Regions from separate parts of the Kitasatospora sp. NPDC093679 genome, predicted to be linked through region 3. Evidence: riboswitches for the same ligand, from Rfam matches in the RefSeq annotation. Region 3 holds a riboswitch; each other region holds the start of a gene.

The links. Region 3 has a riboswitch for cyclic di-AMP ahead of AB0O09_RS11440 (transglycosylase family protein). Riboswitches for the same ligand answer to the same signal wherever they lie in the genome.
Region 1: another riboswitch for cyclic di-AMP. It lies ahead of AB0O09_RS27310 (glycoside hydrolase family 16 protein); the one in region 3 lies ahead of AB0O09_RS11440 (transglycosylase family protein).
Region 2: another riboswitch for cyclic di-AMP. It lies ahead of AB0O09_RS29270 (NlpC/P60 family protein); the one in region 3 lies ahead of AB0O09_RS11440 (transglycosylase family protein).
Region 4: another riboswitch for cyclic di-AMP. It lies ahead of AB0O09_RS31755 (transglycosylase family protein); the one in region 3 lies ahead of AB0O09_RS11440 (transglycosylase family protein).

What each region holds. Positions count from the first base shown of each region.
Region 1 is NZ_JBFBDW010000040.1:18,291-22,642, forward strand. It holds gene AB0O09_RS27305 (8-oxoguanine deaminase) at 1-1,106, shown strand, start outside; cyclic di-AMP (ydaO/yuaA leader) riboswitch at 1,366-1,542, shown strand; gene AB0O09_RS27310 (glycoside hydrolase family 16 protein) at 1,546-2,859, shown strand; gene AB0O09_RS27315 (gamma-glutamylcyclotransferase) at 2,905-3,291, opposite strand; gene aceB (malate synthase A) at 3,432-4,352, opposite strand, start outside.
Region 2 is NZ_JBFBDW010000046.1:24,714-29,065, forward strand. It holds gene AB0O09_RS29265 (NlpC/P60 family protein) at 1-741, opposite strand, end outside; gene AB0O09_RS29270 (NlpC/P60 family protein) at 981-2,048, opposite strand; cyclic di-AMP (ydaO/yuaA leader) riboswitch at 2,059-2,247, opposite strand; gene AB0O09_RS29275 (NlpC/P60 family protein) at 2,607-3,635, opposite strand; gene AB0O09_RS29280 (NYN domain-containing protein) at 3,827-4,352, opposite strand, start outside.
Region 3 is NZ_JBFBDW010000010.1:102,558-106,909, forward strand. It holds gene AB0O09_RS11430 (septum formation initiator family protein) at 1-171, opposite strand, end outside; gene eno (phosphopyruvate hydratase) at 296-1,585, opposite strand; gene AB0O09_RS11440 (transglycosylase family protein) at 1,790-2,596, opposite strand; cyclic di-AMP (ydaO/yuaA leader) riboswitch at 2,601-2,766, opposite strand; gene AB0O09_RS11445 (cytochrome P450) at 2,979-4,268, opposite strand.
Region 4 is NZ_JBFBDW010000055.1:14,148-18,499, forward strand. It holds gene AB0O09_RS31745 (hypothetical protein) at 1-319, shown strand, start outside; gene AB0O09_RS31750 (hypothetical protein) at 499-2,529, opposite strand; cyclic di-AMP (ydaO/yuaA leader) riboswitch at 2,878-3,076, shown strand; gene AB0O09_RS31755 (transglycosylase family protein) at 3,082-4,251, shown strand.

The DNA.
Region 1 (4,352 bases), on a different contig from region 3:
TCGACTGGCTGGTCGCGCTCTACCCGACCTGGGCCCGGATCGACGAGAAGCTGGTGCACGCCGCCACCCAGGGCTCGGCCGCCGCGCTGCTCAAGTCCGGCTGCACCACCGCCTCCGACCACCACTACGTCTTCCCGCAGGGCGGCGGCGACGTCCTCGGCGCCTCGATCGAGGGCGTGCAGGAGCTCGGCCTGCGCTTCACCGCGCTGCGCGGCTCGATGGACCGCAGCAAGAAGGACGGCGGCCTGCCGCCGGACCACGCGGTGGAGCGGACCGAGGACATCCTGATCGCCTCCGAGGCCGCCGTCGACACGTGGCACGACGCCTCCTTCGGCTCGATGCTGCACGTGGCCCTCGCGCCCTGCTCGCCCTTCTCGGTCTCCACCGAACTCCTCAGGGAGTCGGCCGTGCTGGCCCGCCGCAAGGGCGTCCGGCTGCACACCCACGGCTCGGAGACGGCCGAGGAGGAGCAGTTCTGCAAGGAGCTGTTCGGCATGGGCCCGACCGACTACTTCGAGTCCACCGGCTGGCTCGGCGAGGACGTGTGGATGGCGCACTGCGTCCACATGAACGACTCCGACATCGCCAAGTTCGCCGAGACCGGCACCGGTGTCGCCCACTGCCCCTCGTCCAACGCCCGTCTGGCGGCCGGCATCGCCCGCGTCCCGGACATGCTGAAGGCCGGCGTGCCGGTGGGCCTCGGCGTCGACGGCACCGCCTCCAACGAGTCCGGCGAGCTCGGCACCGAGCTGCGCAACGCGCTGCTGATCAACCGCCTGCACGGCCGCCCCGACGCGCTGACGGCACGCCAGTCGCTGCGTCTGGGCACCATGGGCGGCGCCCGGGTGCTCGGCCGGCAGAACGAGATCGGCTCCATCGAGGCCGGCAAGCTCGCCGACCTGGCCCTGTGGAAGGTCGACGGCATCATGCACTCCTCGATCGCCGACCCGGTGGCCGCGCTCACCATGGGCGCCCTGCCGCCGCTGGCGGTGCTGTTCGTCAACGGCAACGCCGTCGTCGAGAAGGGCGTGCTGACCACCGTCGACGAGGACCGGATCGCGCTGGCCTGCGCCCGCGCCGCGAAGGAGCTCGCCTCCCGCGCCTGACCCCCCGCACTCCGGGCCGTACCAGGGACGGTACGCCACCCGGACTCCGTGGCCCCCGGCCGGCCCACAGCGGGCCGGTGGCCGTACGGAGCACAGCCCCCGGACCCACGGCGAGGGTCCGGGGGCTGCGGCGCGCCCGGATGTGACGGACCTGACATCGACGGTCCGATGCCTTGCCCTCCGGGAGGACACTGCTAACCTGCTCGGACGCCCGCTCCATGCGGGCCCCGTCCCGGGACCGCCGAGTCCCGTCCGCCCGGTGACGGCAACGCGAGATGCGACACGGACGGGAGCGGGGGAACCAGGTAAGTCGCCCTGGCCCCGCGCGCATGCTCGCGTACGGCCAGGGCTCGGGGTGAAGCCGCCCACCGGGCGGCCGGGCCACCTGACGGCCCGAATCCGACAGCTCACCTCGCAGGCGTCGTCGAGGAACAACTCCATGCCTGTTTCCGCCATCGCCCTCAAGGTGGGCGCGGTCGCCGGGCTCGGCCTGCTGGCCGTCCCCTTCCTGGGCAGCGCCGAGGCCGCCAACGTGCCCGAGGTGACCCAGGACCGGCTCTCGCCGGTCGCCATGGCCGCGAACACCGCGGCAGCCGCCTCCCTCTCCGTCCACTCCTCCGCCTGCTTCACCGCCCGGAGGATCGGCGTCGCCGTCCGCGACGCCGCCGGCAACAAGCTGGACTTCCCCGGCAGCGGCCGCAACGTGCGGATCTGCCCCGACGGGGTCACCGTCACCACCGCCGCCCGCACCCTGCCGGCCGGCGTCTACACCGCCTTCGGCACCTGGCAGGACGCCGACCGGCGCTGGCACGACCTCCCGGTGCAGACGCTGGACGTCCGCGACGCGGGCACCGCCGCGCCGGCCCCGAGCCCGAGCCCGACCGCCGCCCCGGTGGCGCCGAGCACCTCCCCCACGGCGAGCGCCACCCCGGCGCCCACCACGCCGACCGCGTCCCCGACCACGGCGGCGCCGAGCTTCGCCGCCTCCCCGTCGGCGAGCTCCTCCCCCACCTCGACGGCCGGTGCGCCGACCTGGTCGGACGACTTCGACGGCGTCAACGTGCCGCTCGGCAGCTGGACGGGCTGCTCCAACGGCCCGTCCATCACCGCCAGCCACTGCTCCGGACTGCCGGCCGCGGTGGACGGCAAGTGGTGGGCCTACCCGGACGGCTGGAAGGACACCAGCAAGAACGGCACCTACTCGCCGTCGAGGACGATGTCCATCGCCAACGGCCAGATGAACCTCCACCTCAACCGGGACGCCTCCGGCACCTGGGTCTCCGCACCGGTGCCCAAGCTGCCGTCCGCCTCCGGCGACGGCGTCCAGTACGGGCGCTTCGAGGTGACCTGGAAGGCGACCTCGGCCTCCGGCTACAAGATGGCGTGGCTGCTCTGGCCGGACGACGGCGTCTGGCCGCAGCACGGCGAGATCGACTTCCCCGAGGGCGACCTCAACGGCTCGATCGGCGCCTTCATGCACCGCGCCGACGCCACCTCGGGCAGCGACCAGGACGCCTACTCCAGCGGCGTCCCGACCGCCGGCGCGTGGCACACCTCGGCGGTCGACTGGCAGAAGGACGGCGTGACCTTCTACCTGGACGGCAAGGTGATCGGGCGCTCCACCGCGCGCATCCCCGCCAACTCGATGCACTGGGTGCTGCAGTCCGAGACGGCCCTCGGCGGCACCGTGCCCGCCGTGGGCTCCTCGGCGGACATCGCCGTCGACTCGGTCAAGTTCTGGAAGGCGGGCTGACCTTCCGCGTCCGCCCGACCGGCGCCCTCCCCCCGGGGGCGCCGGTCAGGCGGTGCGGCCGAGGGTGGCCAGGTAGGCCCGCCAGCCGCCGTGGCCGGTGATCTCGCGGTGCACCCCGCGCTCGAGCTCACCGCGGCGCAGCACCATGGACAGGCACGGCGTGCCGTCCGAGAGGGCGATCACGCCGAGCTCCAACTCCGGAGGCTCGCCCGGCAGGACGGCGTCCCGCAGGTGCTCCAGCGGGAGGTCGTAGAGCTCGCCCTCGATCGCCGCGCTGCCGCCCGGGTCGGGCAGCAGGCCGGGGCAGACGTCGCGGACGGAGAAGAAGCGGTGGCCGGGTGCGGTGCGGACCGGGCCGACCAGGTACTCGGCGACCAGCGGGTGGAACGGGCCGCCGGTCATCGCCTGGCCGTTGAAGAAGATGAGCGCCATGGGGAAGTGCCTCCGAACACGGGTGTTCCGTACGGCTCCCGGCGCCTGGGCGGCGGGAGCCGTACGGAACGGTGAATTGCGGCGGACGAGTTCGACGTCCTGGCGGGCGTCGGGCCGCTCGCCCGGCGGATAGGTTGGGGTCAGTCGAGCAGGGGCAGCGCGGGCAGGGTGAGGAAGTCGACGAACTCCTCGGCCAGGGCGACCTGTTCGAAGAGCCGGGCGGCCTCCGTCCAGCGCCCGGCGGCGTAGGCGGCGTCCCCGAGCTCGGTGCGCAGTTCGGCGAGTTCCTCGGCCACGAGCCGGCGGACGAGCTCCGCGGTGGCCTTCTCGCCGGTGTCGGCGAGGACGACGCCGTTGTTGATCCACTGCCAGATCTGCGAGCGGGAGATCTCGGCGGTGGCGGCGTCCTCCATCATGTTGAAGATGCCGACCGCGCCGAGGCCGCGCAGCCAGGCCTCGATGTAGCGGACGCCGACCTGGACGGCGTTGTGCAGGCCCGCGCGGGTGCAGCTGCCGCCGGCACCGGCGATGTCGAGCAGCTGCTCGGCGGTGACGGGCTCGGGCGAGCCCGGCGAGGACTTCTGGTTCGGTCGGTCGCCGAGCACGGCGTCGAAGCAGGACCGGGCGACCGGGACGAGGTCCGGGTGGGCGACCCAGGAGCCGTCGAAGCCGCCGGCGGCCTCGCGGTCCTTGTCGGCCTTGACCTTCTCCAGGGCGGCCGCGTTGACCTCCGGGTCCTTGCGGGAGGGGATGAACGCGGCCATGCCGCCGATCGCGTGGGCGCCGCGGCGGTGGCAGGTCTGCACCAGCAGGCGGGTGTAGGCGGCCATGAAGGGCGAGGCCATGGTGACGGTGTTGCGGTCCGGCAGGATGTAGTGGTCGCCGGCGTCGCGGAAGTTCTTCACGATCGAGAAGAGGTAGTCCCAGCGGCCGGCGTTGAGCCCGGCGGCGTGGTCGCGCAGCTCGAAGAGGATCTCCTCCATCTCGAAGGCCGCGGTGATGGTCTCGATCAGGACGGTGGCGCGGATCGTGCCGTGCGGGATGCCGAGCTCGGCCTGCGC
Region 2 (4,352 bases), on a different contig from region 3:
GGCAGCCAGGGCGGCGGCGGCGCGGTCGGAGGAGGGCGGCCGGTCGCCGAGGTCGATCCGGTCGGTGCCGTGCGCTGCGCGGCTGGCCGCGTCGGCGGCGTCGTCCGCGGCCAGCCGGGCGCGTTCGTCGGTGGTGAGGCCGCCGAGCAGCCGCTGGGCGTCGCCGAGCCGGCGCCGGACCTCGTCCTTGTGGTCGGCGAGCGAGCGGCGGACCTCCTCCAGCTCGGCGAGCTTGGCGGTGGCCTCGGCGCGGCGCTGGTCGAGCCGGCGCTGCCGGTCGAGCACCTGGTGCAGGGTGTCGCTCTGCCGGCTGGCGGCCTGGTCGAGGGCGCGGGCGCGGGTGAGGTAGCCGGCCGGGTCGGACTCCAGCATGAGGCGGACGGAGGGGTCGAGCCCGCCGTCGCGGTACTGGGCGGCGGCGGCGGTGGCGAGGTCGGTGTAGAGCCCGTTCAGCTCTTCCTGGCCGGTGGCGACCTGGTCCTGCAGCTGGCCGGCCTCGGTCTGCAGGCGCTTCTGGTCCTCCCCCGCGGCGTTCGCGCGCTCGCTGGCCTGCTCGGCCTCCTCGTAGAGCCGGTCGACCTTCGCCCGGACGTCGGCCGTCCGCCGCCCGGGGTCGGCGGGGGCGCCGTGGGCCGCGGTGCCGACGGTGGCGCCGACGGCCGTGGTCGCCGCGGCCGTGAGCACCAGGGCCCGGGCGAGGGTGTGGCCGCCCGGCAGTTGGGGGCGTCGGTGCGCGGACATGCGGCGGCGGCTCCGTTCCTGCGGACGGACGGCCGCCGCCGCCCGGGTCGGGCGGGCGTCCTCGCGGACATCCGGGGGCAGACGTTAGCGAGTCCGGCCGGGCTAGTCCAAACCCTGCCAGCACCGAATATTTGACCTTCAATCGGACATTCTGCCGACCGGGCCGCCGGGTGCGGCAACGGCCGCGGGCCCGGCCCCACAGGGGGAGCCGGGCCCGCGGGGAGCCGCCGGACGGACCGTCAGACCCGGACGATCGCCGAGATCGGCATGGCCGTCGCCGAGACGTAGCGGACGACCGCACCGGTGTGCGGCGCGTGGATGACCTGCCCGCCGCCCACGTACATGCCGACGTGGTGCTGGTCGCTGTAGTAGATCACCAGGTCGCCGGGCTTGGCGTTGGCGATGTTGGTGCCGATGTTGGTGCCCGCGCCGGCCTGGGACTGCGAGGTGCGCGGGATCGAGACGCCGGCCTTGCCGTACGCCCACTGCATCAGACCGGAGCAGTCGAAGGTGCTCGGGCCGGTCGCACCGTACACGTACGGGGCGCCCAGCGCGGACTTGACGGCCGCGATCGCCTTGGCGGTGTACGAGCCCGAGGGCACGTCCGCACTGCCGAGGTCGGGACGGGCGGTGTCCCGCGAGGCGCGGTCCGCGGTGGACTTGGCCGCGGAGGCCGCCTTCGCCTCGGCCGCGGCGAGGTCGTCCTTCTCCTTCTGGGTGAGGGTGTTCAGCAGGGCGCTGGCCTTGGCCAGCTTGTCCTGGAACTCCTCCTTCTTGGCCTTCAGCGCGCGGGTGCTGGTGTCCAGCTCGGCGAGCTTGTGCTCGGCCTCGGCCTTCTGGCCGTCCAGCTTGGCCTGCTCGGCCTTGAAGGACTTGAGGGTGTCGGCCTGGGTGGCGCTCATCCGGCTGACCGCGCCGGCCTGACCCAGGAACTCGCCCGGGTTGCTGGAGAGCATCAGCTGGACGGTCGGCGAGATGCCGCCGTCGCGGTACTGCTGGGCCGCGACCTCGGCGAGGCGGCCCTGGACGCCGCTGACCTCCGCCTGCTGGCGGGCGACCTGGTCCTGCAGCTGGGTGACCTGCTTCTGCAGGTCCTGCTGCTTCTGCTCGGCCGCGAGGTAGGCCTCGTTGGAGGCCTCGGCCTGCTCGTTGAGCTGGTCGACCTGGGCCGCGACCTGCTCCTTGGTGGGGGTCGGGTCCGCGTGCGCGCCGGTCTGCGAGGAGAGGGCCACCGCAGTGGCGGCTGCCGCAGTCAGGATCGAGGCGCGGGTACGGCCGACGGGCTTGGGACGACGATGGGACGCCACGAAGGCGGACTCCTTCTTCCTCACACCGCCTACCGGGTGAGCTGACGGGTTCGGGCCGGAAGCATTGCCCTACGACGCCTCACGCCCGCACCCGCCCGTCCGCGGTCCGACCGCGGCCCGGCCGGCGCGGCCGACCTGACGCCGATTCACCCCGGGGGAAACGTGGTTCCCCGGCTCCGTTCGACAGCACCCCCGCAGGGGCTCCCCGTGGACGGTCGGGACCGTCCTGCTGCGTCGCGGACTCGGCGGCGACCACCGCCGTCGCCCGGGTTGGGCGAACCACTGTGCGGTGATCCGTGGGGATGACCCTAGTAACCGATCCGTGATCCGTTCAAATCCTTGTCAGAAAAACGACGGGGAAATGTTGTCGTGAAAATGTGATTGCGACCGCCAGTGACCGGCGATCCACGCTCGGATGACGCGATGTCACCCGCCGGCGGACAAAACGCGACGCCCGGGCGTGTCGGAGATCACACGGTGATCGCGACACGCCCGGGCGTGTCATGCGGCATCAGAAACGCCACAGGTGAGGCTTATGTCCGAATTGCTACCGGAGGGTCAGACGCGGCGGATCGTCTTGATCGGCAGGGTGTCGGCGTCCATCACCTTCACCACGTCGCCGGTGTGCGGCGCGTGGACGACGAGGCCGTTGCCGATGTACATGCCGACGTGGTGCGCGTCCGAGTAGTAGATGACGAGGTCACCCGGCTGGGCGTCGGCCAAGGAGGGTACCCGGGCGCCGACGCTCGCCTGCGACTGCGAGGTGCGCGGCAGCGACACGCCGGCCTTGGCGTACGCCCAGACCATCAGACCGGAGCAGTCGAAGGAGTTCGGGCCGGTGGCGCCCCAGACGTACGGGGTGCCGCGCTTGCCCATCGCCGCGGCGACCGCGGTGGCCGCGTAACCGGAGGCCGGCGGCAGGCTGCCCAGGTCGTAACGGCTGTCGCCGCGCGAGGCGCGGTCGGTGCCGAGGACCGCGGCGCGCTCGGCGGCGGTCAGCGTGCTCAGCAGGCTCTGGGCCTCGGAGAGCTTCTTCTGGACCTCCGACTTGGCGTCGTTCAGGACCTGGGTGGAGCGGTCCAGCTCGGACAGGATGGCGGCGGCCTCCTGCTTCTGCTGGTCCAGCCGGCGCTGCTGGTCCCGCAGGCCCTTCAGCGTCGAGGCCTGGGTGTCGGTGGCCTGCTCGTTGCTGGACGCCTTCGCGAGGTAGTTGTCCGGGTTCGAGGAGAGCATCAGCGCGACCGTCGGGTCGACGCCGCCGGTGCGGTACTCGTCGGCCGCGACCGCGGACAGGCCCGACGCCACCTGGGAGAGCTGCTCCTGGCTGCGGGCGATCTGGTCCTGCAGCTGGTCGGCCTGCTTGCGGAGCTGGTCGGCCCGCTCCTTGGCGCCGTTGTACTTCTCGGCCGCCTGCTCCTGCTCCTCGAGCAGCTTGTCGACCTGGACCTTCACCTCGTCCTTGCTCGGCTTCGCCGGCGCGGCGTGCGCGGCGGCCTGGGCCGACAGGGCGACCGCGGTCGCGGCGGCAGCGGTGAGCACGGTGACCCGCGCGCGGCTCGGCTGCTTGGGACGGCGGTGGGAGGCCAAGGGACTAGCTCCTTCTTCCTGCTGGACTCACCCGATCGGGTGGACGTCCGGAAAATAGGTTTGACGCCAGACCCTAGTGAAGATCCGCCTCCTGCGCCACTCCCGTGCCGGGCGAACTTGGCGCGGAACGCTGGATTTCACCACCCCGACACAACCCCGCCACCCGGCCCTCCACCTGGGCCGACGGCCCGTCAGGGCCGGGCGAGCCGGTTGAGCAGCAGGATCGACGCGACCGGGCGTGCACCGGCCTTCCGTACGCCGTCCGCGACCTCCCGATCCGTGGAGACCACCACGACCGGCCGGCCCTGCGGCTCGGCCCGCACCAGGCGGCGGATCAGCTCGTCCGCGGTCTCCCCGGTGCGGCTGAAGCGCACCCGGACCCCGCGCGGCGGCGCCATGATCACCGGGACGTCGAGGTCCTGCCCGTCGAAGACGCAGGTGACCTCGGCCTGGGTGCGCTGCGCGAGCATCGCCAGACCGCCCAGCAGCCGCATCCGCTGCTGCTCCAGCGGCAGCGTCGGGTACCCGGTCTTGGTCACGTTGTAGCCGTCGACGACCAGGTGCACCTGAGGGATCGCCAGCAACTGGTCGAGCAGTGCGGGGTCGTCCTCCGCCAGACCGCGGCGCGCCACGTCGTGCGGGTTGGCCGAGCCCGGCTCGACCGCCTCCACCAGGTCGGCCGGGCGCAGCTGCGCCACCGGCAGCGCCAGCTCGCGC
Region 3 (4,352 bases):
CTGCCGGGCGTGCTCCGCCCTGGCCCGCTGGTCGGCGATCTCCGAGCGCTGCGTCAGGAACTGCCGGGCGGGGTAGGCGAGTATCGCCACCAGCGAGCACAGGACGAGCACGAGCACGGTCGCGCGGCTGGTGAAGCGCGGACGCCCCGCCAGTCCCGGGATCTTCCACATCGCTCGTACCCCTCCTGCTCACGCCGGTGCCCCGGCCCCCACCCTACGGGGTGGTTGCCGGGGCACCGGTCCAGCGGCCGCGTCAGCGCGCGGGTGTCAGCCTCAGCCCTCGTACTTGCCGCGCTTACTTGTCCGCGGAGCGGAACCGGGGGAACGCGCCCCGGCCGGCGTACTCGGCGGCGTCGTCGAGGATCTCCTCGATGCGCAGCAGCTGGTTGTACTTGGCGACGCGCTCGGAGCGGGCCGGGGCGCCGGTCTTGATCTGGCCGCAGTTGGTGGCGACGGCGAGGTCGGCGATGGTGACGTCCTCGGTCTCGCCGGAGCGGTGCGACATCATGCAGCGGTAGCCGTTGCGCTGGGCCAGCTCGACGGCGTCCAGGGTCTCGGTGAGCGAGCCGATCTGGTTGACCTTCACCAGCAGCGCGTTGGCGGTGCCGGTCTCGATGCCGCGGCGCAGGCGCTCCGGGTTGGTGACGAACAGGTCGTCGCCGACCAGCTGGACCTTGTCGCCCAGCTTGTCGGTCATGGCCTTCCAGCCGTCCCAGTCCGACTCGTCCAGCGGGTCCTCGATGGAGACCAGCGGGTACGCGGCGACCAGCTCGGCGTAGTAGTCGATGAGCTCGGCGGAGGAGATCGCCTTGCCCTCGAAGGTGTAGGCGCCGTCGTTGTGGAACTCGGAGGAGGCGACGTCCAGGGCGAGCGCGACGTCCTTGCCCGGGGTGTAGCCGGCCTTCTTGATGGCCTCGACGATCAGGTCGAGCGCCTCGCGGTTGGAGTCCAGGTTCGGCGCGAAGCCGCCCTCGTCGCCGAGGCCGGTGGACAGGCCGCGCTCCTTCAGCACGCCCTTGAGGGTGTGGTAGACCTCGACGCCCCAGCGGACGGCCTCGGAGAAGGACTCCGCGCCGATCGGGGCGATCATGAACTCCTGGATGTCGACGTTGGAGTCCGCGTGCGAGCCGCCGTTGAGGATGTTCATCATCGGGACGGGCAGCACGTGGGCGTTGGGGCCGCCCAGGTAGCGGAACAGCGGCAGGTCGCTGGCCTCGGAGGCGGCGTGCGCCACGGCGAGGGAGACGCCGAGGATCGCGTTGGCGCCGAGCGAGGACTTGTCGGGGGTGGCGTCCAGGTCGAGCATGGCCTGGTCGATCAGGCGCTGCTCGGTGGCGTCGTAGCCGACCAGCTCCGGGCCGATCTGCTCGATGACGGCGAGGACGGCCTTCTCCACGCCCTTGCCGAAGTAGCGGTTCTTGTCGCCGTCGCGAAGCTCCAGGGCCTCGAAGGCACCGGTGGAGGCACCGGACGGGACAGCGGCACGACCGGTGCTGCCGTCGTCGAGGCCGACCTCGACCTCGACCGTGGGGTTACCGCGGGAGTCGAGGATTTCGCGGGCTACGACGACATCAATGGACGGCACGAGGCATCTCCTAGCGGAAGCGGATGAGGGTCGTTACGACCAGAGCCTAACCGCACGGGCCCACCGGGCCGTGCCGCGCATGGCCCTGTCTCACCGTGTGGCCGGTCTACTCGCCGGTAGTTCACCTGAAGGACCACAAAACCGGCCGTCCGCCCGCGGGTGCCGCCCCGCGGGCGGACGGACCGTTCGTACCGTGCCGGACCGTCAGGCCAGGCGCAGCTGCTGGCCGGGCAGGATCAGGTCCGGATCGGCGCCGACGGCCTCGCGGTTGTTCGCGTACAGCTGCTCCCAGCCGCCGGGCAGCCCGTGCGCGGCGGCGATGCCGGACAGCGTGTCGCCCTCCTGCACGGTGTACTGCTCGCGGCCGAGGGAGGGCACCGGAACGGCCTGCAGGGTGCGGGCGCCCTCGTCGGCGCCGCCGTCGGCCGGGTCGGCCGGCCCGGTGGGCGCCGGCGGCAGGTGGCGCTCGTAGACCTCCTGGTGCGCCGTCCAGTACCACTGGTCGTCCTTCTGGTACCAGTACACGCCGGAGTCGGCGTCGAAGCCGCCGCGGCCGGGGAACTGCGGCGACGCCGGGGCCGCCGGGGCCTGCGTCTGTCCGGTGCCGCTGCGCGTCCCGCCGCTCCCGGCGGACGCGCGGGTCAGGCCGGCGCGTTTGGAACACACCGGCCACGCGCCGGGCCCCTGGGAGGCCAGCACCTTCTCGGCGACGGCGATCTGTTCGCTCTTGCTCGCCTGGTGGGCGAGCGGGGCGTACCGGGCGCCGCCGAACCCCTTCCAGGTCCGGGCGGTGAACTGCAGCCCGCCGTAGAAGCCGTTGCCGGTGTTGATCCTCCAGTTGCCGCCGCTCTCGCACTGGGCGACCTTGTCCCAGATCGAGACGGGGGCGGCATGGGCTCCGCCCGCGGTGAGCAGCGGCAGGGCGAGGCCGACACCCGTGACACCCGCGACGGCGACCGCCTTCTCGGCGGACGTCCTGCGGCGGTGGCGGCCAGGTCCGGTGAAGAGCATGGGTTGTCCCTCTCCGAACGCCTGCGAGGTGAGCTGTCGGGTTCGGACCGGGAGGCTGGCCCGGCCGCGGCCGCAGGAGGGGCCCTGCTGACGCGGCTTCACCCCTAGCCGTGGGGACGGCGACGAACGTGGTTCCCCCGCCCCTGTCCTGGGTCTCGGTCGTGAGGCCCGGGCACGGCGGACAGGATTCGGCGTTGCCGTGCCGGGGTCCGCGGCTGCGGACTGTTCGGGAGAGTAAGCAGATCGAACGACCGATCACAAGCCCATATCGCGGGTATCACGGAGCAATTACGGAGACCTGATTATCGCCCACGAACGATGCAGGTGTTTCCTGATTGACGAGTGTTCAGTTCCGACCGGATCCGACCGGTGCGACACACCGTCAGACCGGGTCGCGCCGCCCGGACGGCCCCACCGGGGTGAAGGCGACCGGCAGCTCGCGCAGGCCCCGCATGATGAGGCCGCCGCGCCAGCGCAGGTCCGCCGGGTCGGCGTCCAGGGCGAGGTCCGGCAGTCGGGTCAGCAGCGTCGCCAGGGCGGCCCGGCCCTCCAGGCGGGCCAGCGGGGCGCCGATGCAGTAGTGGATGCCGTGGCCGAAGCCCAGGTGCGGGTTGTCGGCGCGGGCGAGGTCCAGGGTGTTCTCGCCGGAGAACCGGGCCGGGTCGCGGTCGGCCGCCGCCAGCACCACCAGCACCGGGTCGCCGACCGGGATCTCCACCCCGCCGATCGTCAGCGGCCGGGTCGCGAACCGCCAGGTGGCCAGCTCCACCGGCCCGTCGTAGCGCAGCAGCTCCTCGATCCCGGTCTCCAGCAGGCCGCTCTCGCCGCGTGCCACCGACTCCTGCAGCAGCGCCCGCTGCCCGGGGTTGCGCAGCAGGGCGTGCAGGCCGTTGCCGATCAGGTTGACGGTGGTCTCGAAGCCGGCGAACAGCAGGATGAAGGCCATCGCCGCGGCCTCGTTCTCGGTCAGGTGCTCGCCGTGGTCGCTGGCCCGGATCAGGCCGGAGATCAGGTCGTCGCCGAGGTCGGCCCGCTTGCGGTGGATCAGCTCCGCCAGGTACGTGCGGATCCGCTTCACGGCCCGGCCGACGCCGCCGCGCTGCCCGCCGGGCTGGCCCGGCTTCGTGTGTCGCAGCATCATGCCGGCCCAGTCCCGGAAGTCGTCCTGGTCCTCCGGCGGCACGCCGAGCAGGTCGCAGATCGCGTAGATCGGCAGCGGGAAGGCGAACTCGTGGATCAGGTCGGCCGTGCCACGCCCGGCGAAGGAGTCGATCAGCCGGTCGGTGAGCTGCTGCACCCGCGGCTCGAACTCCGCCACCCGGCGCGGCGTGAACGCCTTGGAGACCAACCGGCGCAGCCGGGTGTGGTCCGGCGGGTCGATGTTCAGCAGGTGGGTCATCAGATCGGCCTGCCGCTCGCCCGGGATGCCGACCCGGCCGGAGCGGTGCGCCTGCCCGCTGTGGTGCACCGGGTTCTTGGAGAGCCGGGCGTCCGCGAGCGCCTGCCGGGCGTCCGCGTACCGGGTCACCAGCCAGGCGTCCACCCCGCTGGGCAGCGTGGTGCGGTGCACCGGCGCGTGCTCGCGCAGCCAGGCGTACGCGGGGTAGGGGTCGGCGGCGAACTCCCAGGTGAAGAGTTCGGGTCGGTCGTCGGGTCGGGGGGTCTCCGGCATGCCCCGACCGTATCCGCTGCCGGGCGCCCCTCCCGACGGCGCCCGCCCGGCCCGCCCGGTCCGGCCGGCCCGCGCGGGCGGCGT
Region 4 (4,352 bases), on a different contig from region 3:
GCCGGTGGTGGCCGCCGCCCTCGACGTCCCGGGTTCGGTCGCCGCCGCGGTGGACCACCTCAAGGCGACCGGTTCCGAGCGCCCGGCGCTCGCCCCGCTGGTGATCGGCCCGGAGGCGGACTCCGAGCTGCTGGCCACCGCCGCCGAGGAGACCGGCTGCCCGAGCGCCGCGCCGCTGGGCGCCTACCCGGCCGTCGGCCAGCTGATCGCCTCCACCTACCTGGCTGCGCTGCCGCCGCGGCCGGTCGACGAGGAGGAGCTGGCCGCCGCCGAGGCCGCCGCTCAGGCCGAGGCCGAGGAGACTGCCGCCGAGCAGTGAGCGGCGCGCGGTTCCCGACCGCGCACGCCGTGAATCGACGAGGGGCCCCGACCGCACCAGGTCGGGGCCCCTCCGCGCGTCCCGGGCTTCGGGCCGCATTGCCTCGGGGCCGCATTGCCTCGGGGACTCGGGCCGCGGGACTCGGGGGCCCTCCGTTGCGGGGACCTCGGGCCGCGGGTTCAGACGGGCAGCCGCCGGGTCGGTGCCGCCGCGTCGGCGAGCCGGATCGCGGGGGTGACGACCGCCCGGGGCGGCCCGTCCACCGCGGCCGGTGCGGCGGCGGCGTTCCACTCGGCCTTGCCCGGGCCGGGCCGCAGCTGCACGGCCTGCCGTTCACCGGCCTTGCGCAGGACGATCCGGGCCGGTTCGGGTGCCTGCGGGTCGAGCCACACCTCGTTGCCGCCGAAGGAGCAGTCCAGCACGGCGATGTCGTCCGGTTCGCCGTCCGTGGTGGCCCGGAAGGCGACGCCGGCCTTCCGATAGCCCGTCAGGTGACTCCGACCGATCGTCACCGTCGTTCCGGCGAGCTGGTGTTCGGCGGTGGCGACGGCGTAGTCGGACTGGCCCGCGGCGTCGATCAGCAGGCCGTCGAAGACGGTGCCCCTGTCCCGGCCGAGCGCGTGCACGGCCACTCCCCCGGCGCCGTTGCCGTACAGCACGCCGCCGTTGTAGTCGAAGTCGTTGAGGTAGGCGCCGTGCTCGATGCCCCAGCCGCCGTTGTGGTACGCGACGAAGCGTTCCAGGGTGTGGTGGTGACGGGCGTTCAGCCAGACGAAGACGCCGTTCTCGAGGTTGTTGTGGGCCAGGCAGCGCTCGAAGGTCCAGACGCCCTCGCTGGTCTCCGGCCACTCGTAGCCCGAGGCGCCGGTGGCGCCCTGGACGCCGACGGCCACGCAGTCGCGGGCGGTGCCGCCGGTGCCGGCGCCGAGCGAGAAGCCGGTGAGCCGGTAGCCGCGGGGGTTCGGCTCGTGGACGGTGCGGGAGGCCACGCAGGACTCGTAGGTGATGTCGTCGGACGGCGCCTGCGGGGTGCGGGTGTCCGGCGGGCCGTCCCACCAGTAGGCGTCCTCCCAGGTGTTGTGGCTGATGCAGCTGCGGAAGGTGATGCCGTGGCTGGCGTGCGGGACGAAGGCGTGGCTGCCGCTGTCGCGGACCACGACGCCCTCGACGACGGTGCCGCGGGAGGTGTCGCCGAGCATGTGGAAGTGCAGGCCGTACCGGCCGAGCACGGGCTCGGTGACCGGCGAGCCGTTCCAGGTCTCCTTGCCCGGCTGCCGCGGGCCGAGCCAGCGCAGTGCGGCGTGCCGGACGTCGGCCCGGCGCGAGCTGGTCAGGTGGACGTGGGCGCGACCCTCGGCGGTGCCCTCGATCCGGACGCTGCGGGTCAGGTTGAGCACCTCGGCGCCGACCGCGACGCCGCCGCCGGCGGTCACCCGCGGGTGCGGGTGCGCCAGGGGTGCGGTCAGCGTGACGGTCTTGCCGTCGACCCGTCCGATCGTGCACAGATCGTACCGGGTGGAGAATTCGTCCTCGCTCGGGGGTCCGGTCGGCGTGACGGCCAGCTCGTCGCCCGCCCGCCAGCCGACGGGCGGCTCGGCCAGCCGCAGCTCGGTGTCGCCGGCCCGCAGCGCGGTGGCCGCACGGACCCAGGCGGTCTTGGCGGCGCCGTCCAGCCGCAGGTAGCCGGTGCCGGTCACCCAGAGCCCGACGTCTCCCTCCACCACCGTCATGCCGCCGCCACGGAAGCTTCGTTCGTCCACGGACGGAAATCTCAGGGTGTGCACCGAGCCGTCCGCCGGGGCCAACGCCAGGATGCCGCGGACCTCCACGGCGCCCGCGGAGGAGAGCGTGAGGCTGCGCCCGGGGGCGAAGACCAGCGAGCCGCCCGGCTCGACCACCAGGGAACCGATCGACGCGTCGGCGTCCAGCAGGACACGGTCGGCGATCCTGACGGCGCTCCTCGCCCCGGGGACGGCGCCGCCCCAGCCCGCCGGGTCGGACCAGCGGCGGCCCGTCAGATCGACCGGGGAGGGCGAGGGGTCGACAGGAGCCGGGACGGCCCGCGCGTGCCCGGCGGAGGGCCCCTCGGAGGCCGCGAGGAGGGGCGCGGCCGCCACCGCGGGCGCAGCCGACGAGGCGAGCGCGCGGCGGGCCAACTCGCCACCGCCGACCGCGGCCGCGGCGGTGGAGATCCCGAGCCAGACGAGCATCCTGCGCCGGCCGACCCGACGGTGCGGCGCCGGCCGTCGCGGCACTCCGCCGGACGCCGCCTCCCGGTGCCGCCCGTGGTGATCCATGAGCGGTCGACCCCTCCCCCCGGACCGTTGCCCGGCCCCCGCCCTGAAGCATAAACAGGCCGGTTTTCCCGGAAGGGCCTTGCCGGAAATCGACAGAAGTCGATCACGAAAAGATCAAGGGATCGATCATGGAATATACCAAGATCGACTGTGACCGGCATCACACATATTTGCGGTTTGAACTTAACTCTGTCTAATGTCCTCCCACGTTCGTGGTCACACGGACCCAGTTGGCCCGAACGCCGAGTCCTGCCGGCGGTCCGACTGGCAATGCGAAACGCACTTCGGCAGGGGCGGGGGAACCAGGTAAGTCGCCCGGGAACGGTCCAGCACCGCTCCCCGGCTTGGGGTGAAGCCGCACGCGCGGAAACGGCGAGGGATCGCCGGATCCTGCGCGCGCGGCCGGGCAACTCCAGCCCGAATCCGACAGCTCACCTCGCAGGCGTGGGAGAGGAACGCTGCTTCATGCTGTCCATCAACTCCAAGCGTGGCCGCCGCATTCTCGCCACCACCGGCGTCGTCGGCATCGGCCTCAGCATCCCGTCGCTGGCCGCCGGCACCGCCTCCGCCGCCTCGGTCTCCACCTGGGACAAGGTCGCCCAGTGCGAGTCCTCCGGCGACTGGCACATCAACACCGGCAACGGCTTCTACGGCGGCCTCCAGTTCACCAACAGCACCTGGACCTCCTTCGGCGGCGGCAGCTACGCCTCCCGCGCCGACCTGGCCACCAAGGACCAGCAGATCGCCGTCGCCGAGAAGGTGCTGGCCGTCCAGGGCCCCGGCGCCTGGCCCGTCTGCTCCGTCAAGGCCGGCCTGACCAAGGGCGGTCCGGCCCCCGAGATCAACACCGGCGGCTCCGCCTCCACCCCGGCCCCGGCGGCCACCACCCCCGCCAAGCCGGCCGCCCCGGCCGCGCCGGCCGCCTCCACCGGCTCGACCGCCTCCACCGGCACCTCGCAGGACGGCAAGGCCTGGCAGGGCCAGAAGTCCTGGCAGGGCCAGTGGAGCCACGGCGCCACCTACACCGTGCGGGCCGGCGACTGGCTGTCGACCATCGCCGAGCACAACCACGTCCAGGGCGGCTGGCAGAAGCTCTACGAGATCAACAAGTCGGTCCTGAAGAACGGTCCGCACACCATCTACCCGGGCCAGAAGCTGTCGCTGGGCACCCCGGCCAAGGCGTCCTCCACCCCGGCCCAGGCCGCCCCGGCCGCCGCCAAGCCGGCGACCACCGCGGTCAAGGCGAGCACCGCCACGGCCGCGCAGACCGCCACCGGCTCCAAGGCCGCCGCGGTCAACTTCGCGCTCTCCAAGGTGGGTCAGGCCTACATCTACGGCGGCACCGGCAACGGCGGCTGGGACTGCTCCGGCCTCACCCAGGCCGCGCTGCGCGCCGCGGGCATCTCCGTCCCGCGCGTCGCCGCCGACCAGGCCGACTACTCCACCCGCGTCTCGCTGGACAACCTGCAGCCGGGCGACCTGCTGTTCTGGTCCAACAACGGCGCCAACTCGGGCGTGCACCACGTCGCCATGTACATCGGCGACGGCAAGTACGTCGAGGCCGCCAACCCGAGCGCCGGCGTCCGCGTCCAGACCATCGCCAACTGGGCCCCGGACTTCGCCGGCCGGGTCTGAACCACCCCTCCCGGCGTCGCGTACGCCGGGGCAGGCGCCCGAAGCCGTACCTGGGTCCCTCGGCCCGGGCGCTCCTCTCCCCCTCCGCAGCCCCGGAGCGG